DNA from 4 places in the Streptomyces sp. NBC_00207 genome. Region 4 is predicted to be linked to each of the others. Evidence: riboswitches for the same ligand, from Rfam matches in the RefSeq annotation. Region 4 holds a riboswitch; each other region holds the start of a gene.
The links. A riboswitch is a leader RNA that binds a small molecule or an ion and turns the genes downstream of it on or off. The one in region 4 is predicted to bind cobalamin.
Positions count from the first base shown of each region.

Region 1: it holds a riboswitch for cobalamin, as region 4 does, so the genes downstream of both, metE (5-methyltetrahydropteroyltriglutamate--homocysteine S-methyltransferase) here and cobN (cobaltochelatase subunit CobN) in region 4, are expected to answer to the same signal.
Region 2: it holds a riboswitch for cobalamin, as region 4 does, so the genes downstream of both, OG472_RS09160 (ABC transporter substrate-binding protein) here and cobN (cobaltochelatase subunit CobN) in region 4, are expected to answer to the same signal.
Region 3: it holds a riboswitch for cobalamin, as region 4 does, so the genes downstream of both, OG472_RS29060 (ribonucleoside-diphosphate reductase subunit alpha) here and cobN (cobaltochelatase subunit CobN) in region 4, are expected to answer to the same signal.

Region 1 is NZ_CP130715.1:2,005,953-2,013,710, reverse strand. Features, by position in the region: gene OG472_RS09665 (methyltransferase) at 1-468, shown strand, start outside; gene OG472_RS09660 (acyl carrier protein) at 571-828, opposite strand; gene OG472_RS09655 (SchA/CurD-like domain-containing protein) at 842-2,038, opposite strand; gene OG472_RS09650 (FAD-dependent oxidoreductase) at 2,186-3,856, shown strand; cobalamin riboswitch at 3,972-4,198, shown strand; gene metE (5-methyltetrahydropteroyltriglutamate--homocysteine S-methyltransferase) at 4,371-6,695, shown strand; gene OG472_RS09640 (TetR/AcrR family transcriptional regulator) at 6,713-7,387, opposite strand; gene OG472_RS09635 (discoidin domain-containing protein) at 7,541-7,758, opposite strand, start outside.
Region 2 is NZ_CP130715.1:1,876,613-1,884,370, forward strand. Features, by position in the region: gene OG472_RS09150 (P-loop NTPase fold protein) at 1-2,515, shown strand, start outside; gene OG472_RS09155 (hypothetical protein) at 2,555-2,740, opposite strand; cobalamin riboswitch at 3,038-3,265, shown strand; gene OG472_RS09160 (ABC transporter substrate-binding protein) at 3,660-4,649, shown strand; gene OG472_RS09165 (FecCD family ABC transporter permease) at 4,751-5,767, shown strand; gene OG472_RS09170 (ABC transporter ATP-binding protein) at 5,737-6,612, shown strand; gene tsaD (tRNA (adenosine(37)-N6)-threonylcarbamoyltransferase complex transferase subunit TsaD) at 6,625-7,683, opposite strand.
Region 3 is NZ_CP130715.1:6,110,280-6,118,037, forward strand. Features, by position in the region: gene OG472_RS29055 (ribonucleotide-diphosphate reductase subunit beta) at 134-1,150, opposite strand; gene OG472_RS29060 (ribonucleoside-diphosphate reductase subunit alpha) at 1,150-3,555, opposite strand; cobalamin riboswitch at 3,700-3,831, opposite strand; gene OG472_RS29065 (GNAT family N-acetyltransferase) at 3,873-4,370, opposite strand; gene OG472_RS29070 (CstA-like transporter-associated (seleno)protein) at 4,477-4,674, opposite strand; gene OG472_RS29075 (carbon starvation CstA family protein) at 4,671-6,905, opposite strand; gene OG472_RS29080 (GntR family transcriptional regulator) at 7,070-7,758, opposite strand, start outside.
Region 4 is NZ_CP130715.1:7,149,671-7,157,428, forward strand. Features, by position in the region: gene cobN (cobaltochelatase subunit CobN) at 1-3,094, opposite strand, end outside; cobalamin riboswitch at 3,127-3,285, opposite strand; gene cobG (precorrin-3B synthase) at 3,594-4,934, shown strand; gene OG472_RS33350 (precorrin-8X methylmutase) at 4,931-5,578, shown strand; gene OG472_RS33355 (precorrin-2 C(20)-methyltransferase) at 5,575-7,086, shown strand; gene OG472_RS33360 (cobalt-precorrin-6A reductase) at 7,148-7,758, opposite strand, start outside.

The DNA.
Region 1 (7,758 bases), 5.1 Mb from region 4:
GTACTGGCGAGCCTGCTGGAGAAGCACCCGACGGTGCGCGGCGTCCTGCTCGACCTGCCGGGTGTGGTCGCGAAGGCGGATCCCCGGCTGCGGGACGGCGGTCCGCTCGCCGAGCGGGCCGGCATCGTTCCCGGGGACTGCCGCGAGGCCATCCCGGTCGAGGCCGACATGTACATCATCAAGAACATCCTGGAATGGGACGACGAGAGCACCCGCAGGACCCTGCACAACGTCGTCTCCGTGGCCCGCCCCGGAGCCAGGGTCGTCATCATCGAGAACCTGGTCGACGACACCCCGTCGATGAAGTTCACCACGGCCATGGACCTGCTGCTGCTCCTCAACGTGGGCGGCGCGAAGCACACCAAGGACAGCCTCTGCACCCGGATGCGGGACGCGGGGCTGGTCATCGGCGAGATCCGTCCGGTCAACCCGTACCTGCACGCCTTCGAGTGCACCGTGCCGGAGTGATTCCGGGCCCCCTGCGCGCCACAACGCCTCGAGACCGGCGGGACGAGCCGGTCTCGGGGGCGTCGGCACGGCGGACGGGCGGTGCCCGTCCGTCCGAACGCGTCAGGCCTTGGCCGCCAGGGCGTTGTTGACGAGGTCCAGGAACTCGCGCGGCGACTTGCACCGGTCCGCGTCGGCGGGCAGGGGCAGGCTGTGCCGGTTCTCCAGCTCGCCGACGATGCCGAGGAGCCCGAGGGAGTCCAGTCCCCACTCGTCGAAGCCCGAGTCGGGGCGGCTCGCCATGGCCGCGGGGTCGACGTTCACGCCGGCCCCCTTCTTCATCAGGGCGGCCAGTTCTTCCATGGTCAGTCGAGGGGTCATGACGGCCATCTCCTCAGGCTTGGTCCGGCGTGCGCCGGTCGGTGATCAGGCGCATTTCAGAGCGCGCGAGGAAGCGTGAGATCTCCTGTTCGGTGGTGGGGACGCCGTCCTTGGCGCTGTCGAGCAGCCGGGCCAGCACGGCCGCCTTGTGGCCGCCCTCGACGCCGAGCGTCAGGGCGGGCCGGGCGTCGAGCGGGCCGCGCATGTCGAGGAGCCGGACGACGATGTCGTCGCGCTGGAACAGGGTGCTGGCCTCGATGGGGCTGGTCGGGTCGTCCACGGCCGCCTCGTCCTGGCCGGCGAGCAGCCGGGCGAGTGCCATGCCGCACCCGTTCTTGGCGGGGTAGAAGAGCGCGTGCCGCCTGACGTCCGCGTGCTCGCGGCCGCCGCCCGCCACGTGGTGCACCGCGGGGAGCGCCGCACGGGTGAAGAAGATCCGGGCGGATCCGGGGTCGCTGAGGTCCCGGTCCTGTTCCAGATACGGGTTGATGGCCTCCTCCAGGGCCTGCACCTCGGGCTGCAGGGCCACGTGGCGCAACGCCGCGAGGAGGTCGCCCTCCACCTCGACCGCCCGTACGACCCGGTTGCCGTGCATGAAGAGCGAGGTGCGGCGCAGCCGGGTGTTCGCGTCGACCTGCGCCTGCGGGGAGGTGTACCCGGCGAGGAGCTCCGCCACGACGTCTTCGCTGCCCGGCTTCACGGTGAAGGTGAGGGCGTGGCGGACCACGCCGTCCCCGTGCCGCGGCGCGACCTGCAGCCGGTCCCCGGACCTGTCCCCGGACCGGTCCGGGAAGTGCGCGGAAGCGGCGTCGGGACCGAAGTCGGAATCGGGGGACAGGTGCGAGAGGGAGCCGACGGGGACGGAGTCCTCGCCGGTCACCCGCAGCACGCTGAAACGCAGTGAGCGGGTGTCCCGTACGCAGCCGTGGAGCGGCTGCACCGACGCGACGTGCTCCTCGCTGTTGACCCAGGCCAAGAACCGCGGCGCGCTCTCCCATTCACTGGTGATGAGCCACTGCGAGGGATTCTCGATCGACTGGCACAACTCGTCGCGGATGTGACCGGGGACGGAGGACACCTGCTTGCGGAGATGCTCGTAGACCTCCAGGAACTGGTTCTGCGCTCCGTCGTACAGATCCAGCAGCAGCACGACCCGAAGCCTCGAGCCGTCGAAGGCGGACTGGGATATCCGTTCCGACAAGGTTGTCATCGTTCACACTCCTTCGAGACCACACGGTCGCCACGGGGCGGCGCCACCCGAACCGATCGTTGTCCCGTAATCCCCTCGGCGCGAGAGGAGAGAACCAAGCGGGTGAACGGGCGAGGGAAGCGCCCTCGTACAGGGCATGGAAGAGCCATGAAGGAAAACGTCGACCACCGCGTCCCTGTCCTCATCGTGGGCGGCTCGCTGGTGGGCCTGTGCACCTCGCTGTTCCTCGGCCGGCACGGCATCAGCCACATGCTGGTCGAGAAGCACGCGGGTACCTCGATGCACCCGCGAGGACGCGGTATCAACGTACGGACCATGGAGCTGTTCCGCGTCGCCCGTGTCGAGGACCGGATCCGCGAGGCGGCCTCGGTCCTGGCGGACAACCACGGCATCCTGCAGGGCGGCTCCCTGACCGGTGAAGACCAGGAGTGGCTGTTCGAACAGATCGACCCGGGGGGCGCACTCGCCCGCTTCAGCCCGGCGGCATGGTGCCTGTGCAGCCAGAACGACATCGAGCCGGTGCTGATGTCCGTGACCCCCGGGCTGGGGGCCGACCTGCGGTTCTCGACCGAACTCCTCTCCTTCGAACAGGACCCGGGCGGTGTGACCGCCCTCGTGAAGAACCGTGACACCGGGGAGCACAGCACGGTGCGCGCGGACTACCTCGTCGCCGCCGACGGGCCGCGCAGCCCGGTGCGGGAAGCGCTCCGGATCGGCCAGACCGGTCCCGGCGACCTCTTCCACAATGTGAGCATCACCTTCCGGTCCCGCATGCTCGCGGACGTGGTCGGCGATCGGCGCTTCATCGTGTGCTACCTGACCAAACCCGACGCCGACGGGGCCCTGCTGCCGGTGGACAACACCGAGCGGTGGGTCTTCCACGCGCCGTGGCACCCCGACCGCGGCGAGACCCTGGAGGACTTCACCGACGAGCGCTGCGTCGAACACATCCGCCGGGCCGTCGGCGCACCCGACCTGGACGTCGAGATCACCGGGAAGGCCCCGTGGCACGCGGCCGAGCGGGTCGCGCAGCGGTACGTGGCCGGCCGGGTCTTCCTGGCCGGTGACTCCGCCCACGAGATGTCCCCCACCGGGGCGTTCGGCTCCAACACCGGTATCCAGGACGCGCACAACCTGGCCTGGAAGCTCGCAGCCGTACTGGACGGCGCAGCCGGCCCCGGGCTGCTGGAGACGTACGAGACCGAGCGGCTTCCGGTGGCGCGGGCCACGAGCGAGCGCGCCTCGGCCCGGTCCGCCGAGCACAGCCACCCGGGGTACGAGCCCGACCCCGAGACGGTCCCCGAGGCCCAGCCCGAGCCCGCCCCGGGCGGGGGCGGACGGCAGGGCGGTGTCCTGACCGTGGCCATGGGCTACCGGTACAACGAGGGCGCCGTCCTGGGCACCGACCCCGACCAGCCGGTCGTTCCCGAACGGATGCGCCTGCGCGGCGAACCGGGCACGCGCGCGCCGCACATGTGGCTCCGCGCCCCGGGGGAGGAGCAGCCGAAGTCCACCCTGGACCTCTACGAGCGCTCCTTCGTCCTGCTCAGCTCCGAGGGCACGCCGTGGAGCAGCGCGGCGGGATCCGTCGCCAAGCGGATGAACGTACGCCTGGACGCCTACGCGATCGGCACCGGACCGGAGGCCGACCTGATCCCGTCGAGCGGCGGCGACTGGGCCGAGGCGCACGGCACGACCGCGGCCGGAGCGGTCCTCGTCCGCCCCGACGGCTTCGTGGCCTGGCGCTCGGAGGAAGCCGTGGCGGATGAGGAATCGGTCCTCTACAAGGTCCTGACCACCCTGCTGGACCGGTACTGACCTTCCCCGCCCCGGATCCCCGCGCCGCCCCGGCGGCGCGGGGATCCTCCGTGTCCCGGTCTCGCCGCGCCATCCGGATATTGGACAACCCTGTCCGTTGACGGCGAAGGCCATCTACTCTGGCCGGGCAGCTGGTTCGCCCCCGTCAGCCGGGCGGGGTGCGTCGTAAGAGGGAACCCGGTGGGAATCCGGGACTGCCCCGCAGCGGTGAGCGGGAACGACCGCCGTCATACGCACTGGGACCGGAACCGGTCCTGGGAAGCGACGGCCAGTAGGAGCCCGCCGGGAGACCGGCAGGCGCGCCCGCGAGTCCGAAGACCTGCCCGTTGCCCGAGCGCGAACGACCGCGCCCGGTTTCCCGGTGACCTCGTGGGCGGGTCGGCGTGCTTCAGGCGGATCGTTCCGGCGCGTAGCTCAGGCGTACGCGCGGCCGGCGGTCCGCCCGTTCCGGCACCCCTTCGCAGCCCAGGCCCGTCACCGGGTCCATGGAGACACGCTCGCGAAGGAGAGTTCCGTGACCACCGAGTCCGCAGCCGCGGCAGTACAGGCCACCGTGTACGGCTACCCCCGCCAGGGCGGCAGCCGCGAACTGAAGAAGGCCGTCGAGGGCTACTGGAAGGGCCGCTTCACCGCCGACGCCCTCCGGGAGACCGCCCGTGACCTGCGCCGGACCAACTGGCAGCAGCTGGCCGACGCCGGCATCACCGAAGTGCCGACCGGCGACTTCTCGTACTACGACCACGTGCTCGACACCAGCGTGATGGTCGGCGCGGTCCCCGAACGCCACCGGGCCGCCGTGCGGACCGACGCCCTCGACGGCTACTTCGCCATGGCGCGCGGTACCCAGGACGTGGCGCCGCTGGAGATGACCAAGTGGTTCGACACCAACTACCACTACCTGGTGCCCGAACTCGGCCCGGACACCGTGTTCACGGCGGACTCCTCCAGGCAGGTCGCCCAGCTCGAAGAGGCACTGGGGCTCGGCCACACCGCCCGCCCGGTCCTGGTCGGGCCGGTGACGTACCTCCTGCTGGCCAAGCCCGCCCCCGGTGTCGCCGCCGACTTCGAGCCCCTGACCCTGCTCGACCGCCTGCTGCCCGTGTACGCCCGGGTCCTGGCCGACCTGCGCGCGGCCGGAGCCGCATGGGTGCAGCTGGACGAGCCCGCCCTCGTACAGGACCGCACCCCCGCCGAACTGAACGCCGCCGCCCGCGCGTACCGCGAGCTCGGCGCCCCGGGCGACCGGCCGAAGCTGCTCGTGGCCTCCTACTTCGGCCGGCTCGGCGAGGCCCTGCCGGTGCTGGCCAAGGCCCCCGTCGACGGGCTCGCCCTGGACTTCACCGATGCCGCCGCCGCGAACCTCGCCGACCTCGCCGCCGTCGGCGGGCTGCCCGGCAAGCGCCTCGTCGCGGGCGTCGTCAACGGCCGCAACATCTGGATCAACGACTTCGAGAAGTCCCTGTCCACCCTCGGCACCCTCCTCGGCCTCGCCGACCGGGTGGACGTGGCCGCCTCCTGCTCCCTGCTCCATGTCCCGCTGGACGCCGCCGCCGAGCGGGACATCGACCCGCAGATCCGGCGCTGGCTCGCCTTCGCCCGGCAGAAGACCGCGGAGATCGCCGCGCTCGCCCGCGGCCTCGCCGGCGGCACCGACGCGATCGCGGCCGAACTCGCCGCCAACCGGGCCGACCTGGCCTCCCGTGCCAACTCCGCCGTCACCCGCGACCCCGCCGTGCGCGCCCGGACCGCGGCGATCACGGACGCGGACGGCCGCCGCTCCCAGCCGTACGAGGAGCGCGCGACCGCCCAGCACGCGCGCCTGAGCCTGCCGCTGCTGCCCACCACGACCATCGGATCGTTCCCGCAGACCGACGAACTGCGCGTGGCCCGCGCCGACCTGCGCGCCGGCCGCATCGACACGGCCGGCTACGAGGACCGCATCGAGGCCGAGATCCGGGAGGTCCTCGCCTTCCAGGAGAAGACCGGCATCGACGTCCTCGTGCACGGCGAGCCCGAGCGCAACGACATGGTCCAGTACTTCGCCGAGCAGCTCACCGGGTACCTCGCCACCCAGCACGGCTGGGTCCAGTCCTACGGAACCCGCTACGTCCGCCCGCCCGTCCTGGCCGGCGACATCTCCCGCCCCGACCCGATGACCGTGCGCTGGACCACGTACGCACAGGCGCAGACCGGACGCCCCGTCAAGGGCATGCTCACCGGCCCCGTCACCATGCTCGCCTGGTCCTTCGTCCGCGACGACCAGCCGATCGGCGACACCGCCCGCCAGGTGGCGCTGGCCCTGCGCGACGAGGTGAACGACCTGGAGGCGGCGGGCACCTCCGTCATCCAGGTGGACGAACCGGCCCTGCGGGAAACCCTCCCGCTGCGCGCCGCCGACCACGCCGCCTACCTGGCGTGGGCCACCGAGTCCTTCCGGCTCACCACCGCCGGCGTCCGTCCGGACACCCAGATCCACACGCACATGTGCTACGCCGAGTTCGGCGACATCGTCGACGCCATCGAGGCCCTCGACGCCGACGTCATCAGCCTGGAAGCGGCCCGCTCGCACATGCAGGTCGCCGACGAGCTCGCGGGCGCCGACTACCCGCGCGAGGTCGGCCCCGGCGTCTGGGACATCCACTCGCCGCGGATCCCGTCGGTGGCCGAGGCGTCGGCGCTGCTCCGCAAGGGCCTCGCGGCCATCCCGGCCGAACGGCTGTGGGTCAATCCCGACTGCGGCCTGAAGACGCGGGCCTGGCCGGAGACCAGGGCCTCCCTGGAGAACCTGGTCGAGGCCGCCCGCCAGGTCCGCGCCGAGGTCACCGCCGACGGCGCCTGATCCGGGACCCGGCCGCCTCAGGCGGAGCGCGGTGGTGCGACGCGCTCCCGGACGGGCGGCCGGGCCCCGTCGCCGCGTTCGCCGAAGCCGTCGGCGCAGTCGTCTCCGACGAGGCCCGCCACGTGGTCGGTGATCGTGTCGAGGATGTCCGTGGAGATCGTTTCGTCGCCGAGCACGAGGTGGTTGAGCGTCAGCCCGTCCGTCATGGCGGCCAGATAGCGCGCCAGTACGGTCACGGGGACGCGGAGTTCGAAACCCATGTGGTGGCGGAGCTGCTCGATGAGTTCGGTGTAGGTGTCGGCGTACAGCTGGTACTGACGGCGCGCCAGGTGCTCGAACCCGGGCCGGCGCAGGGCGTACTGCGTGAGTTCGTACGTGAGCATGTGCTCGCCCGGGTGGGCGGACACGTGGTCCCAGTACGCCTGGAAGCCGGCCCGGACGGTCTCGCGGAGGGTGGCCTTCGGCTGGATCGCCTCCTTGACCACGGTGATGCTGTGCTCGGTGATCACCGCCATGACGGATTCGAGCAGGGCCTGCTTGGAGTCGAAGCAGTAGTGGAAGACGCTCAGTGACACGCCCGCCTCGGCGGATATCGACCGGGTCGTCGTGCGGGCGACCCCGTCGCGGGTCATCGCGCGGATGGCGGCCTCGGTCAGCTGCCGGCGCCGGTCGGCCGACGGCATCCGTGCCATGGGCGCTCCCTTCGGTTCGTGCTGCTGTGCCGTGCGGTGGGATACGGGCGCTGCGGTGCGGCGGCGGGCAGGCGGCAGGCGGGAAGGCCGCCGGGGCCGGCCGGATCGGTGAGGATCCGGCCGGCCCCGGCCCCGGACACCGCCTGGGCGGCGTCAGCTGCTGTAGACGCCGACCTCGTGGAGCGAGTACCCCCACTGGGTGCCGCGCTGCAGTCCGTGGACGCGTACGTACCGGGCCGGGGTGCCGGCGAACTGCGCCGTGTCCAGCCCGCCGTCACCGGTGGTCGTGGACCATACGGACTGCCAGTTCGTGCCGTCGCCCGAGAGCTCGATCCGGTACGACTTCCCGTGGGCGCGTTCCCACTCGAGGG
Region 2 (7,758 bases), 5.3 Mb from region 4:
CCTGCTCGAACGGAGGGAACGGCGTCGTCGACGGCTCGACTACCTGCGCAACGGAACGCATCCGGCCACCGTGCTGCTCGCCTCGACCACGCTGCTGACCCTCCTGTTCCTGGCCTTCGCGTCCTGGACCACGGCCCTCGCCGGCGCCGTGATCCCGCTCCTGACCGCCACCGCGGTGTGGCGGCACCCGGTGTGGCGCATGAGCGTCCTGCTGAACCTCCGGGAATGGCGCCTGCGGCCGGCCCTGCTCCTGTTGAGCAGGAGGACCGCCTGGGCCGAGGCCGCCTGGCGCCGGGACCTCCAGGAGAACGGGGTACGCCCCCTCGTCGCCCGGGTGGTGGAAGCACTGCTCGGCGAGGACCACGACTCGCTGCTCCTCGCCGACAGCTACGACGGCCTGCGCTCCCCGCGCAATCCGCAGTACGTGATCGACAGCCCAGCCGCCCGGAGCCTCGCCCGCAAGATCGCCCAGCTGGAGAGCGGCGGGACGATCGCGGTCAGCGGCTCCCGGGGCGTGGGCAAGTCGACGCTCCTGGAAACCTGCGCGAACGACGCCGGGTTCGCGGTCGTCGTGCAGGCACCGGCCACCTACTCCCCGTACGACTTCCTGCTGTCCCTCTACGTCAGGACGTGCGAGAGCTACCTCGTCCACCAGGACTGCGTCCCTCCCGCGTTCGTCCGGCTCTCGACCTTCCGCAGGGCGGCGCGCCGGCTGTTCCCCGCCCTCCGGAACGCGCTCACGGTGCTGGCCTTCGCCCTCGCGGCGGGCGCGCTCGTCGTCCTGGGCCTGGCCGCGAGCGCACGCTCCCTCGCGACCCGGTACGAACGTCCGTTGCGCGCGCACGCGGCGGAGTACGGGCACCGGGCGGCGGACGTGGTGGCGGACGTCTGGCGGGGCGAGCGGATCGGGACCGCCGTTCTCGTCGTCGTCGCCGGCGTCGTCCTGTGGAGCCTGCGGGGGTGGAGCCGGTGGGCGGTCCTGCGCCGGGGTGCCCGGTACGGGTTGGTCGCGATCGGCGGACTGCTGGGCTTGGCCGCGTTCGTCTCGCTGTTCCTCGACGGCGCCGTCCGGAGCGCCGTGGGGAAGATCGGCGAAGACCCGCAGGCCACCCTGCTGCTGTTCGTGGCGCTGACCGGAGTGGCGAATCTGATGCCCGAACGGCAGTGGGAGTACCGGGGGCGTGTGTTCCTCGGTACCGTCGCCCGCGGCCGGATCGCGGTCGGGATGCTCCTCGTGTCGCTCGCGCTGCTCCTCACCAGGCCCGTGGCGCAGGCGATCGTGACCGACCCCGAGAACCCCCTCCGGCTCGCCTGTGTTCTCGCGGGACTGCTGCTGGTCAAGGCGGGCTCCTGGACCCCGCCGGACCCCACGCCGCCCCTCGTGACGGCCTGCCACGACGAGTTGTACCGGCTGCAGACCATGCAGACGGCGTCCTCCGCGGTCACCGCGGGGGCCCCACAGCTCCTCACCACGCACACGGCCTCGCTGTCGACCCTGCCGCCGAACTTCCCCGAATTGGTGTCCGACTTCCGTGACCTGCTGACACGCATCGCCGCCGAGCAGCACCGGCGGGAGGAGCGGGTCGTGATCGCGATCGACGAGCTGGACCGGCTGGGCTCGGACACCCAGGCGCTCGCGTTCCTGAACGAGATCAAGGCCATCCTGGGCGTGCCCCACGTCCACTACCTGATCTCGGTCGCCGAGGACGTCGGCGCCTCCTTCGTACGTCGGGGGCTTCCGCACCGAGGCGTCACCGACAGCTCACTGGACGACATCGTGCACGTCCTGCCGTGCACGCTGGATGAGTCCAAGAAGATCCTCGGGCGCCGGGCGTCCGGTCTCTCCGAGCCCTACAAGGTGCTCACGCACGCCCTCTCGGGTGGCATACCCCGTGATCTCATCCGCTACGGCCTGCGCCTGGACGAGATCACGTCGAAGACCCAGCTCATCGAACTCACCGACATCTCACGTCAGTTGATCCTCGAAGAGCTCGCCGACACGCTCGCGGGCTTCCGCACGCTCCTGGGCAAGCAGCAGTGGACGCCCCGGACCAGCGCGCTCCTCATCGCGTTCCGGAACCTGACGGGCCATCTGCGGGCCGGCTGCCCCTGCGTCTCCCCCGAGCTCCGGCGGGCCCTGGAACACGTGGCCTTCCACGATCTCCACCGGCACCTGGGCGAGGAGGCGGCCGCGGAGATTCCGGACGTGGCCCGGAATCTCATCGACGAGGCGTCGGCGTACGTCCTGTTCTCGCTGACCCTGCTCGACGTCTTCGGCGAGGGTGACCTGGCCCGCCGCCGGGACGAGGCGGCGTCACGGGGCCCGGAAGGGGACCTGGACCTGCTGGGCCAGGCCCGTCAGGAGCTGGAGGTGTCCCCGTACAGCGCGCGACAGCTGATCGGCTCCATCCGTACCGCGTGGCGGCTCCTGGAGGGCCCGGCCGGCGGCCTTCCGCCGACGGTCCCGCCCGCCCGCAGCCCCGGCTGCCCCCGCCACCCGCGCCCGGCGAACTGAGGCCCTGCACAAGCCCTTCCGGCCCACCGGCGCCCTCTCCTACTCCTCGGAGAGGAGGCCGGTCTCCGGCCGGTCCGCCTCCCGAGCTGCGGCCGGGGTCGCGGGCGGGGGTCCGGCGGTGCGGTTCCGGAACGCCGAGACGACCCAGCCGCAGAGGGCGAGGAAGAGGGCGGCGCCGAGGCTGCCGAGGAATTCGGGCAGCGAAGCGCGAAGCAGTTCGTACATGGAGGTGTCCGGGCACGCCGCGGGGCCTCGGCGCGCGCCCGTCCTCTTTCCGTACGACGTGGGCGAAGTGGTCCGGACCGCCCCCCGAGGCCACGGGACGTGAAAGCCCGCGTACCCCTCGGCCAGGACGGCGACCGGTCGAGAGGTGTGCGGTGGGTCCGAACACGCCTGAGGAGTATGCCCTTTGAGAGGACGGCCTGGAGACGGAGTTGCGGCTTCCGGCCCGGCTGCGGTAGTGCGTGCCGCCCCGGCCGGGGCGTGCGGGGGCGGGCGGGCGGGGGTGCCGGACTCGCGGGTAGGCTGTGTGGCGCAGCTGGTTCGCCCCCGTCAGCCGGGCGGGGTGCGTCGCAAGAGGGAACCCGGTGGGAATCCGGGACTGCCCCGCAGCGGTGAGCGGGAACGACCGCCGTCATACGCACTGGGACCGGACACCGGTCCTGGGAAGCGACGGCCAGTAGGAGCCCGCCGGGAGACCGGCAGGCGTGCCCGCGAGTCCGAAGACCTGCCACTGTCCGCATGACGAAGCGTCATGCGGGGGCCCGAGGCGCACCTGCCCGGGGCTTTTCTGCCGCGACTCGCGAAGGAGAGTTGACGTGGCCGACCAGACCGTCATCACCGTTGGGTGCGTTGAGCACGACACCGGCTTCCCCGACGTCCACGTCGACGTCCCGGGGCCGATCCCCTCGTAGGCGAGGGGTCGCCCGGTCGGCCCGTGAAACGCCCTGCCCCAGGCCCGTGGCCGGCCCCCGTGGCCGAGCCGTGCGGGGGACCCCGCCTCGCCGTCCCCCGCAAGCCGTAGCGCGCTTCACCCCGGTCGGCCCGTGCGCCCGTGCGCCCGTTGGCGCCTGTGCCCCCGCGCCCCTGTGCCCCGACGGGGCGTGCAGAACATCCGATCCATCCCGCGGTGAGAGGACCACCCATGCCCCGCAACCACCCGAAATCCGTGCTGTCCGCGCTCGCCGTCGCCCTGCTGACATCCGGCTGCGGAGGCGGCGCCGCGCCCTCCGCCGCCCCCTCGCCGGGCACGACCGCCGAGGGGTTCCCGGTCACGGTCACCAACTGCGGGGTGACCAGCACCTATCAGCGTCCGCCGCAGCGCGCGGTCTCGCTGAACCAGCACGCGACCGAGGTGATGCTGGCGCTCGGCCTGGAGAAGTCGATGGTGGGGACGGGCTATCTCGACGACAAGATCCTCCCCGAGTACCAGGCCGCCTACGACAGCGTGAAGGTCCTCTCCAAGGAGTACCCGTCCTTCGAGGCACTCCTGGAGGCCGAGCCCGACTTCGTCTACGGCGGATGGACCTCCACCTTCGACGAGAAGGAGGGACGCAGCCGGGCCGCCTTCACCAAGGCCGGGATCAACACCCGCCTCAACACCGAGGAGTGCCCCACCGGCCCGGTGGACGTGGCCGCCATGGACGAGGAGATCCGCGCGGTCGCCAAGATCTTCGGCGTGCCCGGGCGGGCCGAGGAGCGGTTGGGGAAGCTGCACGCCACCCTCGACAAGGTCGAGACCGGGCTCGCCGGCGTCACCCCGGTCAAGCTCTTCGTCTACGACAGCGGCGACAAGACGGCCTTCACCGCGGGCGGCAAGGGCATCGGCAACGAGATGATCCGGCGGGCCGGCGGGGTGAACCTCTTCGCCGACCTGGACAAGGCCTTCGGCGACGTCTCGTTCGAGCAGGTGGCGCAGCGTGCTCCCGAGGCCGTCGTCATCTACGACTACGGCGACCAGTCCGTCGAGGACAAGAAGAAGTTCCTGCTCGCCCATCCGGCGCTGAAGGACGTGCCGGCGATCAAGAACCAGCGGTTCGCGGTCCTGCCGCTGTCCTCCACGGTGGTGGGCGTGCGGGTGCCGTCGGCCGTCGAGTCGCTGGCGCGTCAGCTCCACCCGGGCCTCGTCCAGTGACCGGGGCGAAGGCCCCGACACCCGTGGGGGCCGGCCTTCGTGAGGAGGCCCGGCCCGGCCTTCGCGGGGACGGCCGGCCCGGCGCCGCGCGGCGCCCCGGGATCCCGTACGCGGTCGTGCTGGCGCTCCTCGGCGTGCTGGTGGCCGGCGCCGCCACCGCCGGCATCGCGGCCGGCTCGATCAGCGTCCCGGCCGAGCAGGTGTGGGGCATCCTGCTGCACCGCGTGCACCCGTCCCTCGCCGAGCCGGCGTGGACCCCGGTGCGCGAGACGATCGTGATGGACGTCCGCCTGCCCCGGGTCCTGCTGGCCGGGGTGGTCGGCGCGGGCCTGTCGGTGGCCGGGATGGCGCTGCAGGCGCTGGTCCGCAATCCGCTGGCCGATCCGATGCTGCTGGGCGTGTCCTCGGGCGCGTCAGTCGGTGCGGTGCTCGTCCTGGTCCTGAACCTGACGGTGTTCGGGCTGTTCACCCTGCCGGTGGCCGCGTTCTGCGGGGCCCTGGCCGCCTTGGTCGCCGTGTACCTCCTGGCCCGCTCGGGTGGTCGGATGACGACGGTACGGCTGGTCCTGGCGGGTGTGGCCACGGCCGAGGTGCTGTCGGCTCTGGCCAGCTTCCTGATCGTCACCTCGAACGACCCGCACAAGACCCAGTCCGCGCTGCGCTGGATGCTCGGCGGTCTGGCCGGCACCACCTGGACGACGGTGTGGATCCCGGTCGGTGCGGTCCTGCTCGGGACGGCCGTCCTCCTCGGTGTCTGCCGTCCGCTCAACCTCCTGCTGGCCGGGGAGGAGGCCGCCGCGGCCCTCGGTCTGGACGTGCACCGGTTCCGCGGCGCCCTGTTCACGCTGGTGGCCCTGATGATCGGCACGATCGTCGCGGTCAGCGGGCAGATCGGCTTCGTCGGACTGATCATGCCGCACGTGGTGCGGCTGCTCGTGGGCGCCGACCACCGCCGGGCGCTGCCCGCCGCGGCCCTCCTGGGGGCGGCGTTCCTGATCTCCGCCGATCTGGCCGCGCGCACGCTCATGAGCCCGGAGGAGATCCCCGTGGGCATCCTCACCGCCCTCGTCGGCGGCCCCTTCTTCCTCTGGCTGATGCGACGAAAGGCCGCCCGGTGACCAACCGACCGACCGGGGGGCCCGGTTCCCTGCGCGCCGAGGACGTCAGCGTCGTGGTGAACGGCAGGACACTGGTCCACCAGGCGTCCCTTCAGGTGGCGCCCGGCGAGGTGGTGGGCCTGGTCGGCCCCAACGGCGCCGGCAAGTCCACCCTGCTGCGCACCTTCTACCGGGCGGTGCGGCCCACGTCGGGCCGGGTCCTGCTCGACGGCGAGGACGTCTGGCGGATGCCGGGCAAACGCCTCGCCCAGCGGCTCGCGGCCGTACTGCAGGAGACGTCCGGGGACTTCGAGCTGACCGTGTACGACGTGGTGGCGATGGGCCGCACCCCGCACAAGCGGGCCTTCGCCGGCGATGACGCGGACGACCGCGACATCATCACCCGGTCCCTGGCGGAGCTGCGCGTCGACTCCCTCGCGCACGCGCCGTTCGACCGGCTGTCGGGCGGGGAGAAGCAGCGGGTCCTGATCGCCCGCGCGCTCGCCCAGCGCACCGGGACCATGGTCCTGGACGAACCGACCAACCACCTGGACCTGCGCCACCAGCTCGACGCCCTCCGGCTCGTGCGGAGGCTCGGCGTCACCGCGGTCGTCGCGCTGCACGACCTGAACCTCGCCGCGGCGTTCTGCGACCGGATCTGCGTCATGACGGGCGGCCGCGTCGTCGCCACCGGGCAGCCTGCGGAGGTGCTGACGGCGCCACTGCTGTCCGAGGTGTACGAGGTCGAGGCCGAGGTCATCGAGCATCCGCGCACCGGGGTGCCGTTCGTCAGCGTGCTGCCCGGCCGTGAAGGGCCGGCCGGCGGGGAGCCGGACGCAGGGGAGCCGGCCGTTCGCGGGGACTGACCGGTACGCCGCTCACGCGACCCTCGCGGCGGTGCGGGCGACGGGGTGCAGGGCCGCGTACTCCAGCGGCGCCGACGGGTCGATCGAGACGTCGAGCTGCGCCGGAGCCGAGCCCGCCCGCACCAGGAGGTCGCCGACGGCGGCGATCATCGCCCCGTTGTCGGTGCACAGGGTCAGCGGGGGCACCCGCAGCTCGACCCCGGCCGCCGCGCACCGCTCCTCCGCGAGCGCGCGCACCCGGGAGTTGGCGGCGACCCCGCCCACCACGACGAGCGTCCGCACCCCGTACTCCCGGCAGGCGGCCAGGGCCTTGCGCGTGAGCACGTCCGCCACGGCCTCCTGGAGGGAGGCGGCTCCGTCGGCCAGCGGGATCTCCTCGCCGCGGATGCGGTGCTGCTCGGCCCAGCGCGCGGCGGCGGTCTTCAGCCCGGAGAAGGAGAAGGCGTACGGGGCGTCTCCCGGTCGTGTGAGGGGGCGCGGGAACGCCACCGCGCACCCGTTGCCCCCGCGGGCCGCCCTGTCGATGGCCGGCCCGCCCGGGTAGGGCAGTCCGAAGACGCGGGCCACCTTGTCGAAGCACTCCCCCGCGGCATCATCGACGGTGTCGCCGAGGTGCAGGATCGGATCGCGTACGAGGTCCCGTACGAACAGCAGCGAGGTGTGCCCGCCCGACACGATGAGCACCATGCACGGGTTCGGGAGCGGCCCGTGCTCCAGGGTGTCGGCGGCGACGTGTCCGGCCAGGTGGTGCACGCCGTACAGCGGCACGCCGGCCGCGTAGGCCAGGGTCTTCGCACCGGCCAGTCCGACCTGCAACGCACCCGACAGCCCCGGACCGGTGGTCACGGCCACGGCAGTGACGTCCGAGATCCGCAGCCCCGCCTGGTCCAGGGCCTCCTGCACGACCGGGTTGAAGGCCTGCACGTGCGCGCGGGCGGCGATCTCCGGCACCACCCCGCCGAAGCGGGCGTGTTCGTCCATGCTCGACGCCACCACGTGCGCGAGCAGCCGCCCGTCGGACACGATCCCGGCACCGGTCTCGTCACACGACGACTCGATGCCCAGCACCACAGGAGAGCCCACCGGAACCTCTTTCACGCAGATGAAGCAGTTGCAAACACTTCGCAATAAGGTACGCCGCCGGAT
Region 3 (7,758 bases), 1.0 Mb from region 4:
ACAGGGGCAGCCGGACGACAGGGCGCCGGAAACGCGAGAAGCCGGGACGCGGTGGTGTACCGCATCCCGGCTTCGCGGCGTCACCGCGTCCCGACCGGGGACCCCGGAAGACCGGGGACCCCTAGAAGTCCTCTTAGAAGTCCTCGTCCAGGTCGACCGTGCCCTCGACCGCGACCTGGTAGGCCGACGGCCGGCGCTCGAAGAAGTTGGTCAGCTCCTGGACGCCCTGCAGCTCCATGAAGGAGAACGGGTTCTGCGAGCCGTAGACCGGGGCGAAGCCGAGGCGGACCAGACGCTGGTCCGCGACGCACTCCAGGTACTCGCGCATCGACTCGGTGTTCATGCCCGGCAGACCGTCGCCGCACAGGTCGCGGCCGAACTGCAGCTCCGCCTCCACGGCCTCCTTGAGCATGTCGGTGACCTGCTGCTGGAGAGCGTCGTCGAAGAGCTCCGGCTCCTCCTTGCGGACCGTGTCCACGACCTCGAAGGCGAAGTTCATGTGCATGGTCTCGTCACGGAACACCCAGTTGGTGCCGGTGGCCAGGCCGTGCAGCAGGCCGCGCGAGCGGAACCAGTACACGTACGCGAAGGCGCCGTAGAAGAACAGGCCCTCGATGCACGCGGCGAAGCAGATCAGGTTCAGCAGGAAGCGGCGGCGGTCGGCCTTCGTCTCCAGCCGGTCGATCTTCTCGACCGAGTCCATCCACTTGAAGCAGAACTGCGCCTTCTCGCGGATGGACGGGATCTCCTCGACCGCGTCGAACGCGGCCGCCCGGTCGTCCGGATCGGGCAGGTAGGTGTCGAGCAGCGTCAGGTAGAACTGGACGTGCACGGCCTCCTCGAACAGCTGGCGCGACAGGTACAGGCGCGCCTCCGGGGAGTTGATGTGCTTGTAGAGCGTCAGCACCAGGTTGTTCGAGACGATCGAGTCACCCGTCGCGAAGAACGCGACCAGGCGGCCGATCATGTGCTGCTCGGCGGGCGTCAGCTTCGCGAGGTCCGCGACGTCCGAGTGGAGGTCGACCTCCTCGACGGTCCACGTGTTCTTGATCGCGTCCCGGTAGCGCTCGTAGAAGTCCGGGTAGCGCATCGGGCGGAGCGTGAGCTCGAAGCCCGGGTCCAGGAGGTTCTTCTTGTCGGTGGAGCTCATTACTGGCAGGCCTCGCAGGACTCGGGGTTCTCAAGGGAGCAGGCGAGCGCTTCCGCGGCCGCGGCGTCGGCGGCGGCGTCGGCCAGCGGGAGCGCTGCGGGGGTGGCGGCCTGCGCGGCGCGGGCGATCTTCGTCGCGGGGCGCGAGCGCAGGTAGTACGTGGTCTTCAGACCCTGCTTCCAGGCGTACGCGTACATCGAGCTGAGCTTGCCGATGGTGGGCGTCTCCAGGAACAGGTTCAGCGACTGCGACTGGTCCAGGAACGGCGTACGGGCCGCCGCCATGTCGATCAGGCCGCGCTGCGGGATCTCCCACGCCGTGCGGTACAGCTCGCGGACCTCGGCCGGGATCCAGCCGAAGCCCTGGACCGAGCCGGAGGAGTCGCGCAGCGCCTCGCGGGTCTGGGCGTCCCACACGCCGAGCGCCTTCAGCTCCTCCACCAGGTAGCCGTTCACCTGGAGGAACTCACCGCTGAGCGTCTCGCGCTTGAAGAGGTTGGAGACCTGCGGCTCGATGCACTCGTACACGCCGGCGATCGAGGCGATGGTGGCCGTCGGGGCGATGGCGAGCAGCAGGGAGTTGCGCATGCCGGTCTCGGCGACGCGGGCGCGCAGCGCGTCCCAGCGCTCCGGCCAGTTCAGCTCGACGTCGTAGTGGTCCGGGTGCAGGACGCCGCGCGCGGTGCGGGTCTGCTCCCAGGCCGGCAGCGGGCCGCTGCGCTCGGCCAGGTCGCACGAGGCCTCGTACGCCGCGAGCATGATGCGCTCGGAGAGCTTGGTGGAGAGGGCCTTCGCCTCGGGGGAGTCGAAGGGGAGCTTCAGCTTGAAGAAGACGTCCTGGAGGCCCATCGCGCCCAGACCCACCGGGCGCCAGCGGGCGTTGGAGCGGCCGGCCTGCTCGGTCGGGTAGAAGTTGATGTCCACCACGCGGTCGAGGAAGGTCACGGCGGTGCGGACGGTCTCGTCCATCCGCTCCCAGTCGATGTCGCGACCGTCGGCCGTGTCGATGACGAACGCGCCCAGGTTGACCGAGCCGAGGTTGCAGACGGCCGTCTCGCCGTCGTTGGTGACCTCGATGATCTCGGTGCACAGGTTCGAGGAGTGCACGACCGTGCCCGGCTCGGCGGTCTGGTTCGCCGTGCGGTTGGAGGCGTCCTTGAAGGTCATCCAGCCCTGGCCGGTCTGCGCGAGGGTGCGCATCATCCGGCCGTACAGGTCACGGGCGGGCATGGTCTTGCGGGCCAGGCCGTCCGCCTCGGCCTTGCGGTAGGCGGCGTCGAACTCGTCGCCCCACAGGTCGACCAGCTCGGGCACGTCGGCCGGGGAGAACAGCGACCAGTCGGCGTCGGCGTTCACGCGGCGCATGAACTCGTCCGGCACCCAGTGGGCGAGGTTCAGGTTGTGCGTACGGCGCTGGTCCTCACCGGTGTTGTCGCGGAGCTCCAGGAACTCCTCGATGTCCGCGTGCCAGGTCTCCAGGTAGACGGCGGCGGCGCCCTTGCGGCGGCCGCCCTGGTTCACGGCGGCGACGGAGGCGTCGAGGGTCTTCAGGAACGGCACGATGCCGTTGGAGTGGCCGTTGGTGCCGCGGATCAGGGAACCGCGGGCGCGGATGCGGGAGTACGACAGGCCGATGCCGCCCGCGTGCTTCGACAGGCGCGCCACCTGGTGGTAGCGGTCGTAGATCGAGTCGAGCTCGTCCAGCGGGGAGTCCAGCAGGTAGCAGGAGGACATCTGCGGGTGCCGGGTGCCGGAGTTGAAGAGGGTGGGGGAGGAGGGCAGGTAGTCGAGGCGGCTCATCAGCCGGTACAGCGAGGCCACTTCCTCGACGGCCTGGACGCTCTCGTCCGCGGCGAGGCCACAGGCCACGCGCAGCATGAAGTGCTGCGGGGTCTCGATGACCTGACGGGTGATCGGGTGGCGCAGCAGGTAGCGGCTGTGCAGGGTGCGCAGGCCGAAGAAGCCGAAGCGGTCGTCGGCGCCCTCGGCGAGGGTGAGCTCGACGAGCGAGTCCAGGCGGCTCGCGTGCGTGCGCACGAACTCGGCCGTGCGGTCGGCGATGAGGCCCTCGCGGTGGCCGACCTCGACGGAGGCCGAGAAGGAGGTGGAGCCCTGGCTCGCGGCCTCGTCGCGCACGGCCAGCGTCAGCAGCCGGGCGGCGAGCCGGGAGTAGGCCGGGTCCTCGGAGATGAGGCCGGCGGCGGCCTCCGTGGCCAGCCCGCGCAGTTCGGCGTCGTCGGCGGCGGAGCTGCGGCCGCGCAGCGCGGAGGCGGCGACGCGCCCGGGGTCGGTGTCGGGGAGGTCCGCCGTCAGTTCGGTGAGGGTACGCAGCAGCGTGGCCCCCGGGCCCTCGGTGTTGTCGCCAGAAACGGACTCGGCGCGCGGTGCGGAAGGCGCGATGGTCACGGCGGGAGCTCTCCCTCGCTCGGCCCGGTCATCGGCGGAGCGGGGCGCGAGCGGGCGCATGCGGGCGTGGCAGGAACGCGTACGCACCGCATGGCGTCCACCGGCCCAACCGCGAGGCCCGGACGTGTCGGCACCCGGTTCGGTCGAGCCGGGCGCGCTGTCGGCAGGTCATCGGACTTGGTGTCCGGTGGGCGGACACTTCATACCGTTGCGGGACAGTTCCGGATTCACACCGGATTCCCCTGCGGGACAGCAGCCTTGAGCATACATGTGGGGGCGGCCGTATGCGGCAACCCCCACATGTAGTGTCGGCGCGGCTACAGCTTGAGCCGATACGCGAGGAGTGTCAGGCCCGGGATCGGCGCCCAGTCCCGCTCGGGAACGCGTACGAAGCCCAGTCGCGCGTAGATCCGGTGGGCGCCGGCCATGCTGCGCTGGGTGGAGAGCACGATGCCCGTGACCCCCTCGACGGCCCGCGCCCGCTCGATGCACGCCCGCACCAGAGCCTCGCCGGCGCCCTGCCCGCGCCCCTCGCGGGCCACGGCGAGCATCCGGAACTCGGCCTCGTGCGGGCCGGCGATGTCGGCGAGCGGGCTGCCGGGGGCGGCGAAGGTCACCCCGCCCAACACCCGCCCGTCCCGCTCGGCGACGAGCACCTCGGCCACGGCGGCCCGGCCGGCCACGTCGCGCAGCACGTTCAGGTAGTAATCGTCCTCGTTGGCGTCGAGATGCCCGTCGGCGAGGTAGGCCTGCGCCGTGATCTCACCCAGCTCCGCGTACTCGGCGGGCAGCGCCCTTCTGATCACCATGTCCATGCGGTCGAGTGTGCAGGACGGGTGTCGGCGGCGCTGTCGTCAAGGTCGGCACCGGCACGAAGGCCCCGCCGGAATCATCCGGCGGGGCCTTCGGTACGGGTGGGGCTCAGCAGCAGCGGAAGCCCTCGCGGGGGTCCGCCTCGCGGGCGTCCGTACGGGCGCGTTCGAAGGCGCGGCGGGTGAGGACCTCCGCGTCCGGGTCGTGGGAGCGGGCGTGGGCCACGTACCGGTCGTACGCGGCCTCCCCCGAGAACTCCCGTACGTAGAACCGGGCCCTGGCCAGTGCGCTCCGTACGGTGCTCACGCCACCGGCTCCTTGACGTGGCCGCCGCCCGCCTCCGGGCCCGCCGCCGCGGCGAGTTCCGCCCGCTCCTCGGCGGTCGCGATCAGTCCGGCCGGGGCGACGATCTTCGACTCGCTCCACGGGACCTCGGAGAGGGTCGCCGACTCCGGGTTGCGGACGGCCTTGAGGCAGGTCCGGGCCGCGTCCGCGAGGACCACGATGATCAGGACGGCGAAGAAGGCGCACAGCACGCCGTCGACCGTGGCGTTGGTGACCACGGTGTGCATGTCGTCCATGTTCTTCGCCGGCGGCAGGACCTTGTCGGCGTCGATTCCGGCCTGGTACTTGTCGCGCTGGGCGAAGAACCCGACCTTCACGTCCTCGGAGAAGATCTTCTGGTAGCTCGCGGTGAGGGTCACCGTGGCGTCCCACAACAGCGGAACGCCCGTCACCCAGGCCCACTTGAGCCGTCCGGACTTGACCAGCAGCGTGGTGCAGACGGCCAGCGCGACCGCGGCGAGCAGCTGGTTGGCGATGCCGAAGAGCGGGAAGAGCTGGTTGATGCCGCCCAGCGGGTCCTTGATGCCGACCCACAGGAAGTAGCCCCAGCCGCCGACGACGATCGCGCTCGCGAACCACACGCCGGGCTTCCAGCTGACGTCCTTGAAGGACTTGTGCACGTTGCCGAGGGTGTCCTGGAGCATGAACCGGCCCACGCGCGTGCCCGCGTCGAGCGTCGTCAGGATGAACAGCGCCTCGAACATGATCGCGAAGTGGTACCAGAACGCCTTCATGCCCGCGCCGCCGACCACGGCGGAGAAGATCTCCGACATCCCGAGTGCGAAGGTCGGCGCGCCGCCCGTGCGGGAGAGCAGGCTGGCTTCCTCGACGTCCTTGGCGGCCTGGGTGAGCGCCTCGGGGGAGATGGCGAAGCCGAAGTTCGTCACCGCCTGCGAGGCGGACTCGACCGTGGTGCCGATGACGCCGCCGGGGGAGTTGACCGCGAAGAAGAGGCCGGGCTCGATGATGCAGGCCGCGATGATCGCCATGACGGCGACGAAGGACTCGGTCAGCATCGCGCCGTAGCCGATCATGCGGACCTGGGTCTCCTTCTGGATCATCTTCGGGGTGGTTCCCGAGGAGACCAGGGCGTGGAAGCCGGAGAGCGCGCCGCAGGCGATGGTGATGAAGACGAAGGGGAACATCGAACCGGCGAAGACGGGTCCGTTGCCGCTCGCCGCGAAGTCGGTGACCGAGGGCATCTTCAGGGTGGGCATCGCGATGACCACGCCGAGCGCGAGGAGCGCGATGGTGCCGACCTTCATGAAGGTGGAGAGGTAGTCGCGGGGCGCGAGCAGCATCCACACCGGCAGTACCGATGCCAGGAAGCCGTACACGACCATCCAGATGACCAGCGTCTCCTTCTCGAGGGTGAAGGTGCCGGCGAAGGAGGACTCGGCGACCCAGCCGCCCGCGATGATGGCGAGCAGGAGCAGCGCGACGCCGATGACGGAGACCTCGGTGACCCGGCCCGGCCGCAGGACGCGCAGGTAGAAGCCCATGAAGACGGCGATCGGGATGGTCATGCCGATGGAGAAGACGCCCCAGGGGGAGTGCGCCAGGGCGTTGACGATGACCAGGGCGAGCACCGCCAGCAGGATGATCATGATGGCGAACACGGCGACCAGGGCGGCGGCTCCGCCGACGGGGCCGATCTCGTCCCGGGCCATCTGGCCGAGCGAACGCCCGTCGCGGCGGGTGGAGAAGAAGAGGGTGACCATGTCCTGGACGGCCCCGGCGAAGATGACGCCGGCGACGATCCAGATGGTGCCCGGCAGGTAGCCCATCTGCGCGGCGAGCACGGGTCCGACGAGCGGGCCGGCGCCGGCGACGGCGGCGAAGTGGTGGCCGAAGAGGACCCGGCGGTCGGTGGGGTGGAAGTCGACACCGTTGTCGAGGCGTTCGGCGGGGGTGGCCCGGGTCGCGTCGACCTTCAGTACGCGGTCCGCGATGAAGCGGGCGTAGAAGCGGTAGGCGATGGCGTACGAGCCCAGTGCGGCGGCGAGCAGCCACGCCGCGGAGATCTCCTCGCCGCGGGAGAGCGCGAGCACGCCCCAGCCGATGGCGCCGACGAGTCCGACGAGCACCCATACGGCGATGGACTTGGGAGAAGGCGAGCCGGGCGAGCCGGGCGTGGTGGTGCCCGGACTCGCCGCGTCCCGTTCTGTCCCTCTTGCTTCCGGTTCAGGCATGACCTCGTCCCCTCGTCGATCATCTGCGTAAGGGCAGGGAATCTACGGGGGATTGCCCGGTGAGCGTAAGGGTCCGTCCGCATTCCGGTATGTGAAGGAATTCGGTAGGCCGGGGTCCGGCGGGCGGGGCCGGACGGCCTCGGACGGGAGCCGAACGTGCGAGGTCAGACGGCGGGACGCTTGAGCCGGGCGACGAACTTGTACCGGTCGCCGCGGTACACCGACCGCACCCACTCCACCGGTTCCCCGTCGGCGTCCAGGGAGTGCCGCGACAGCATCAGCATCGGCAGGCCGACGTCGGTGCCGAGCAGCCCGGCCTCGCGCGGGGTGGCCAGCGAGGTCTCGATCGTCTCCTCGGCCTCGGCCAGGTGGACGTCGTAGACCTCGGCGAGGGCCGTGTAGAGGGAGGTGTACTTGGCGAGCGAACGGCGCAGTGCGGGGAAGCGCTTGGCCGACAGGTGCGTGGTCTCGATGGCCATCGGCTCGCCGCTGGCCAGGCGCAGCCGCTCGATGCGCAGCACCCGTCCACCGGTGGTGATCTTGAGCAGTCCGGCGAGGGTGTCGTCGGCCGTCACGTAGCCGATGTCGAGGAGCTGGGAGGTCGGCTCCAGCCCCTGGGCCCGCATGTCCTCGGTGTACGAGGTCAGTTGGAGCGCCTGGGAGACCTTGGGCTTGGCGACGAAGGTGCCTTTGCCCTGGATTCGCTCCAGTCGTCCTTCTACGACCAGTTCCTGGAGGGCCTGCCGGACGGTGGTCCGCGAGGTGTCGAATTCGGCCGCGAGCGTGCGCTCCGGCGGCACCGGGGTGCCGGGCGGCAGCGTCTCGGTCATGTCGAGCAAGTGCCGCTTGAGTC
Region 4 (7,758 bases):
CCGTCTCCATCTCGTCGCGCGCCGGGCGGCCCTCCAGGCCGCGGCCGTACGCGTAGCCGCCCCACACCGTGTAGACCTCCGCGAGGTCGGCGTCCGTGCGCCAGTCGCGGGAGTCGATCAGCTGGAGGATGCCGGCTCCGTACGTACCCGGGCGCGAGCCGAAGATACGGGTCGTGGCCTTGCGCTCGTCGCCGTGCACGGCGAGGTCCGCCTGGGCGTGGGCGCGGATGAAGTTCGACTCCGCCGGCTCCTCCAGGGAGGCCGCGAGCCGGACCGCGTCGTCCAGGAGGCCGATGACGTGCGGGAACGCGTCGCGGAAGAAGCCCGAGATGCGCAGGGTCACGTCGATGCGGGGGCGGCCGAGCTCGTCCAGCGGGATCGGCTCCAGGCCCGTGACGCGGCGCGAGGCCTCGTCCCAGACCGGGCGGACGCCGAGGAGCGAGAGGGCCTCCGCCACGTCGTCGCCCGAGGTGCGCATCGCGCTCGTGCCCCAGAGGGACAGACCCACGGAGGCGGGCCACTCGCCGTTGTCCGTGCGGTAGCGGGTCAGGAGGGACTCGGCCAGGGCCTGGCCCGTCTCCCACGCGAGGCGGGAGGGGACGGCCTTCGGGTCGACCGAGTAGAAGTTGCGGCCCGTCGGCAGCACGTTGACCAGGCCGCGGAGCGGGGAGCCCGAGGGGCCCGCCGGGATGAAGCGGCCGTCCAGGGCCGCGACGACGTGGGCGATCTCGTCCGTCGTGCCGGCCAGGCGCGGGACGACCTCGCGGGCCGCGAAGGACAGGACCGCCACGACCTCCGGAGACTGGTCCGCGGCGACCGAGGACACGGCGTCGAGGGACCAGTCCGCGTCCTCCATCGCCTGGACCAGCGCGCGGGCCTGCGCCTCGACCTCGTCCGCCGAGGTACGGGTGGCCTTGGACTCGTCGAGGCCGAGCGCCTCGCGCAGGCCCGGGAGGGCCGTCGTACCGCCCCAGATCTGACGGGCGCGCAGGATCGCGAGGACCAGGTTGACCCGGGCCTCACCGGTCGGAGCGCCGCCGAGCACGTGCAGGCCGTCGCGGATCTGGGCGTCCTTGACCTCGCACAGCCAGCCGTCGACGTGGAGCAGGAAGTCGTCGAAGCCGTCGTCGTCCGGGCGCTCTTCGAGGCCCAGGTCGTGGTGGAGCTTCGCCGCCTGGATCAGGGTCCAGATCTGGGCGCGGATGGCCGGCAGCTTCGCCGGGTCCATCGCGGAGATCTGGGCGTACTCGTCCAGGTGCTGTTCGAGGCGGGCGATGTCGCCGTAGGACTCGGCCCGGGCCATCGGCGGGACGAGGTGGTCGACCAGGGTCGCGTGCACGCGGCGCTTGGCCTGGGTGCCCTCGCCCGGGTCGTTGACCAGGAACGGGTAGATGAGGGGGAGGTCGCCGAGCGCGGCGTCCGGCGCGCAGGCCGCGGACAGGCCGGCGTTCTTGCCCGGCAGCCACTCCAGGTTGCCGTGCTTGCCCAGGTGGATCATCGCGTCGGCGCCGAAGCCGCCGTCCTCCGCGCGCGCCTGGATCCAGCGGTACGCGGCCAGGTAGTGGTGCGAGGGCGGCAGGTCCGGGTCGTGGTAGATCGCGATCGGGTTCTCGCCGAAGCCGCGCGGCGGCTGGATGAGGATGAGCAGGTTCCCGCGGCGCAGGGCCGCCAGGACGATGTCGCCCTCCGGGTTCGCGGAGCGGTCCACGAACATGTTGCCCGGCGCCTCGCCCCAGTGCTCGGTGACGCTGTCGCGCAGCTCGGCCGGGAGCTCGGCGAACCAGCGCTTGTAGTCGGCGGCCGGGATGCGGACCGGGTTGCGGGCCAGCTGCTCCTCGGTCAGCCAGTCCTGGTCGTGGCCGCCGGCCTCGATCAGGGCGCGGATCAGCTCGTCGCCGTCGCCGGACACCAGACCGGGGATGTCCTCGGTGGGGCCGAAGTCGTACCCGCCGGCGATCAGCGTGCGCAGCAGCTCGACGGCGCTGGCCGGGGTGTCGAGGCCGACCGCGTTGCCGATGCGGGAGTGCTTGGTCGGGTACGCGGACAGGACCAGCGCGACCTTCTTTTCGCGGCGGTCGATGTGGCGCAGCCGGGCGTGGCGTACGGCGATCCCCGCGACGCGGGCGGCCCGCTCGGGGTCGGCCACGTAGGCGGGCAGGCCGTCCTCGTCGAGCTCCTTGAAGGAGAACGGGACGGTGATCAGGCGGCCGTCGAACTCGGGCACGGCGACCTGGGTGGCGGCGTCGAGGGGGGACAGGCCCTCGTCGTTCTCCTCCCAGGCGGAACGCGAACCGGTCAGGCACAGAGCCTGGAGGATCGGCACGCCGAGCGCGGCGAGGGCGCCGGCGTCCCAGGACTCGTCGTCACCGCCGGCGGAGGCGGTGGCGGGGCGGGTGCCGCCCGCCGCGAGGACGGTGGTGATGATCGCGTCGACGGACTCCAGGGCCTGGAGGAGCTCCGGCTCGGGCGTGCGCAGGGAGGAGACGTACAGGGGGAGGGGCTGGGCGCCCTTCGCCTCGATGGCCTCGCAGAGGGTGTGGACGAAGGCGGTGTTGCCGCTCATCTGGTGGGCGCGGTAGTAGAGCACGGCGACCTTGGGGGCCGCGTCGGCGGCGGCGCCGGTGGCGGTGCCGGTGGTCTGCTGCGCGTCGCGCTCCAGGGGGCCCCAGGTGGGGGCGGCGGCGGGCGGCTCGAAGCCGTGGCCGGTGAGCAGGACGGTGTCCGAGAGGAACCGGGCCAGCTGGTCGAGGTTGGCCGGGCCGCCGTGCGCGAGGTAGCCGTGCGCCTCGGCCGCGATGCCGATCGGGACCGTGGAGGCCTCCATCAGCTGGGCGTCCGGGGCCTGTTCGCCGGTCAGGACCACGACCGGGCGGGTCTGGCCGGGGGCCAGGAGCAGGTCGAGGCCGTCCTGCCAGGCGCGGAGGCCGCCGAGGAGGCGTACGACGACCAGGTCGACTCCGTCGAGGAGGCCGGGGAGGTCGTCGAGGGGAAGGCGGGAGGGGTTCGCGAACCGGTACGGGACGGGGCCGTCCGCCGTGTTCGCGGCGCGGGCGCTGAGCAGATCGGTGTCGGACGTCGACAGCAGCAGGATCATGCGGCGGCAGGCCTTCCTCGGGGTTTCCGCGCCCCGGGCAGTGAGGACAGCGGGAGTTCCTGACTTGCCCGGCGATGTGGCTCTGCCGGGTTCACAGTGGCGGGACCGCGCCGGAATCGCACCGGGCTTCCTCCCATGTCGCCGTCCTCGGCGACGGCGGGCCGTGTGGTCCGCCGGAAGGTCATCTTAGGGGTGGGCGGGGGTGGCATCGGTGGCGGGGCGGTGGCGGGTCGCGTGGCCGCTGCGCTGCGCTGTGCTGCGCTGGGCTGGAGCGGGTACCGGGCGGGTGCGGCGCCGTTGCGGGGGCTCTGCCCCCGGGCCCCCGCGCCTCAAACGCCGGCGGGGCTGGATTTGGCCGGGCTGGGCCGGTTTGGCCGGGCCGGGCTGGATTGGCGGGGCCGGATTGGTCGGGTGGGGTGGAGGAGTGGGTCTGGCCGGATTGGTGGAGTGGCTGGTGGGGGTGGTGACGGACACAGGTCGGGGGAGGGGAATCGTGGGTATGCTCGCCGCCATGCCCCAGTCCCCTTCCGCCGCATCGCGGGACGAACCCGTCATACGGGACCGCGGTGACGCCTGCCCCGGCGCGCTGCGGCTGCACGCGGCGGACGACGGGTTCCTGGCGCGGGTGCGGATTCCCGGCGGGATGCTCGACGGTTCCGCCGCGCGGCTGCTGGCCGATGCCGCCGACCGGCTCGGCGACGGCCACCTCGACCTCACCTCGCGCGGCAACGTGCAGCTGCGCGGCCTCGGCGAGAGCTGTGGCGGGGAACTTGCCGAACTCCTGGCGGGCGCCGGGCTGCTGCCCGCGCCCACGCACGAGCGGGTCCGCAACATCGTTTCCTCGCCCCTCGCCGGCCTCGACCGGCTGGGCCTGCCCGACGTGTCCCCCTGGGTGGCGGAGCTGGACGCGCTGCTCTGCGCGAGCGACGCGGCGGCCGGGCTGTCCGGGCGGTTCCTCTTCGCCCTCGACGACGGCCGCGGTGACGTGACCTCGCTCGCGGCGGACGTGAACCTCGTCCCGGAGGGGGACGATCGGGCCCGGCTGTGGTCGGGGGACCCGCGGGAGGCCGTGCTCGTCCCCTCGCAGGACGCGCCGCGGGCCGCGCTGACGGCCGCCGCGTACTTCCTCGACTCCGTTCGCCAGGCCGGTACGCGAGCCTGGCGGGTGGCCGAGCTGCCTCCTGAACACACCCTGTCCGGTGCCCGGTTGGTGGAACGGCTGGCCGATGCCGGTGTCTCCGCCGTCCTGGCGGCGCCGGACCCGTCGGCCCGATCCGCCGGGTCCGTCACGACGCCCGAGCCCGGCATCGTGCCCGGTGCCGACGGCACCGCCTCGCTTTCCGTTCTCGCGCCGCTCGGGCGGCTCACGACCGCGCAGTGGCGTCGGCTCGCCGGTCTCACGGGCCGGGTCCGGCTGACTCCCTGGCGCGGGATCGTGGTCCCCGGACTGCCCGGCCACGAGGCCGCCGCCGCGCTCGCCGGCCTCGCGGAAGCAGGGCTGGTCACGACGGCCGACAGTCCCTGGCGGTCCGTCACCGCCTGTACGGGGAAGCCCGGTTGCGCAAAGGCCCTGGCCGACGTGCGCGCCGACGCGCAGGCCGTCATGGAACGGGCCCGCGGACCGCTGGCCGTGCACTGGTCCGGCTGCGAGCGACGGTGCGGGCATCCGCGCGGCTCCGCCTGGGTGGACCTGGTCGCCACCCCCGCCGGATACGACCTCCACGTCGAAGGCCGCGCACCGCGGCGCGGCGTACCGGAGCACGAGCTCGCCCCCGCCCTCGCGGACGCCCGCCACGCAGATCACGTACGTCACAACCTCCCCGACTCAGTGCAGAAATGAGCGAGTACACCGTGTTCGAGTACGAGAAGGACGGCGCCGCGATCTACCGCCAGTCCTTTGCCACGATCCGCGCCGAGGCGGACCTCTCCGGCCTGCCCGCCTCGGTCGCCCAGGTCGCGGTGCGCATGATCCACGCCTGTGGAATGACCGACCTCCCGCAGGACCTCGGGTACACCCCCGAGGTGGTGCTGCGCGCCCGCGCGGCCCTGGAGGCCGGTGCGCCGATCCTTTGCGACGTCCAGATGGTCGCCAGCGGCGTCACCCGCAAGCGGCTGCCCGCCGGCAACGACGTGATCTGCACCCTCTCCGACCCGGCGGTGCCGGACCTCGCGGCGAAGATGGGCACCACGCGCAGCGCCGCCGCCCTCGAAGTCTGGCGCGACCGCGGGCTGTTGGAGGGCTCGGTGATCGCCGTCGGCAACGCGCCGACCGCACTGTTCCGGCTGCTGGAGATGATCGAGGAGGGTGCGCCGCGCCCGGCCGCCGTCATCGGCGTGCCCGTCGGCTTCATCGGCGCCGCCGAGTCCAAGGACGCGCTCGCCGCCCACCCCTCGGGGCTCGACCACCTGATCGTGCGCGGCCGGCGGGGCGGCAGCGCCATCGCCGCGGCCGCCGTCAACGCCATCGCGAGCGTGGCCGAATGAGCGCCGACAGCGCCGGCCAGGCCGTCAAGGGGCGCCTGTACGGGGTCGGGCTCGGGCCCGGCGATCCGAACCTGATGACGCTGCGCGCCGTCCAGGTGATCGGCGAGGCCGATGTCGTCGCCTATCACAGCGCGCGGCACGGGCGGTCCATCGCCCGCTCGATCGCCGCGGCGCACCTGCGCGAGACGCACATCGAGGAGCCGCTGGTCTACCCGATCACCACCGAGACCACCGACCACCCCGGCGGCTACCAGGGGGCGATGGAGGAGTTCTACGAGGCCGCCGCCGCCCGGCTGGCCGCGCACCTGGACGCCGGCCGGACCGTCGCCGTGCTCGCGGAGGGCGACCCGCTCTTCTACAGCTCGTACATGCACATGCACAAGCGGCTCGCGGACCGGTACGAGACCGAGGTCATCCCCGGCGTCACCTCGGTGAGCGCCGCCGCCGCCCGGCTCGGCACCCCGCTCGTGGAGGGTGAGGAGGTCCTCACCATCCTTCCCGGCACGCTGTCCGAGGAGGAGCTGACCGCCCGTCTCGCCGCCACCGACTCGGCGGTCGTGATGAAGCTCGGCCGGACCTTCCCCGCCGTACGGGGCGCGATGGAGAACAGCGGCCGGCTCGCCGAGGCCCGCTACGTCGAGCGCGCCACGATGGAGGGGGAGCGGACGGGCCGCCTCGCCGACACCGACGCGGCCAGCGTGCCGTACTTCGCCGTCGCCGTGGTGCCCAGCCGGATCGGCAACCCGGGCAGCGTGCCGTCCGGGCCCGGCGAGGTCGTGGTCGTCGGCACCGGCCCGGCGGGCCCACTGTGGCTCACCCCGCAGACCCGGCGCGCGCTGGCCGACGCCGAGGTGCTGGTCGGCTACACCACGTACCTGGACCGGGTTCCCGTGAAGCCGGGCCAGATCCGGCACGGCTCCGACAACAAGGTGGAGTCGGAGCGCGCCGAGTTCGCGCTCGACCTGGCCCGGCGCGGGCAGCGGGTGGCCGTGGTCTCCGGGGGCGACCCCGGTGTCTTCGCGATGGCCACGGCGGTCCTGGAGGTGGCCGGGCAGGCGGAGTACAAGGACGTGCCCGTACGGGTCCTGCCGGGCGTGACCGCGGCCAACGCGGCGGCCGCCGCGGCCGGCGCCCCGCTCGGCCACGACTACGCCACCGTGTCCCTCTCGGACCGGCTCAAGCCGTGGGAGGTCATCGCGGAGCGGCTGCGCGCGGCCGCCGCGGCCGACCTGGTGCTCGCCCTCTACAACCCCGGCTCCCGCAGCCGCACCTGGCAGGTGGCCCAGGCCCGCGAGCTGCTGCTGGAGCTGCGTGCACCCGAGACCCCGGTGGTCGTCGCGCGCGACGTGGGCGGGCCGGAGCAGTCGGTGCGGATCGTCACGCTCGCCGAACTGGAGCCGTCCGAGGTCGACATGAGGACGATCCTGCTGATCGGCTCCTCGCAGACGCAGGTCACCGAGCGGCCCGACGGGTCGCGGATCACGTGGACCCCGCGCCGCTACCCGTGACGGCGGCCGAGCGCGCATGACCGGGCCCGGAGCGGTGAACCGCCTCCGGGCCCGGGCTGTTTCACCCCACCGACCCGAGCCACCGCAGGGCCGCGGCCACCGAATCCGCCTCCGCCACACCCTGCGGCACCGCGGGGCGGCGTACGACCAGGACCGGGATGCCCGCCTCGCGGGCGGCGGCCAGTTTCGGTGCGGTGGCCGAGCCGCCGCTGTCCTTCGTCACCAGGAGGTCGATCCGGTGACGGGCCAGCAGCTCCCGCTCGTCGTCGAGGGTGAACGGGCCCCGGGCGAGCAGCACTTCGAGCTGCGGCGGCGCCGGTGCGTCCGGCGGGTCCACCGAACGCACCAGGAACCAGGTGTCGGTGAGGTGCGCGAAGGCGTGCAGGCCCATCCGGCCGGTGGTGAGGAAGGCGCGGGTGCCGAGACCGGGCAGCAGTGCGGCCGCATCGGCGAGGGAGTCCGCGAAGGTCCAGTCGTCGGCGGGCTCCGGCGTCCAGCCGGGGCGCCGCAGGGCCAGCAGCGGGACGCCCGTGAGCGCCTCCGCCTCGGAGGCGTGGAAACTCATCCGCTCCGCGAAGGGGTGGGTGGCGTCGACGACGCGCGTGACGTCGTGGGCGACGATCCAGCCCGCGAGGCCCGCGATGCCGCCGAAGCCGCCGATGCGGGTGTCAC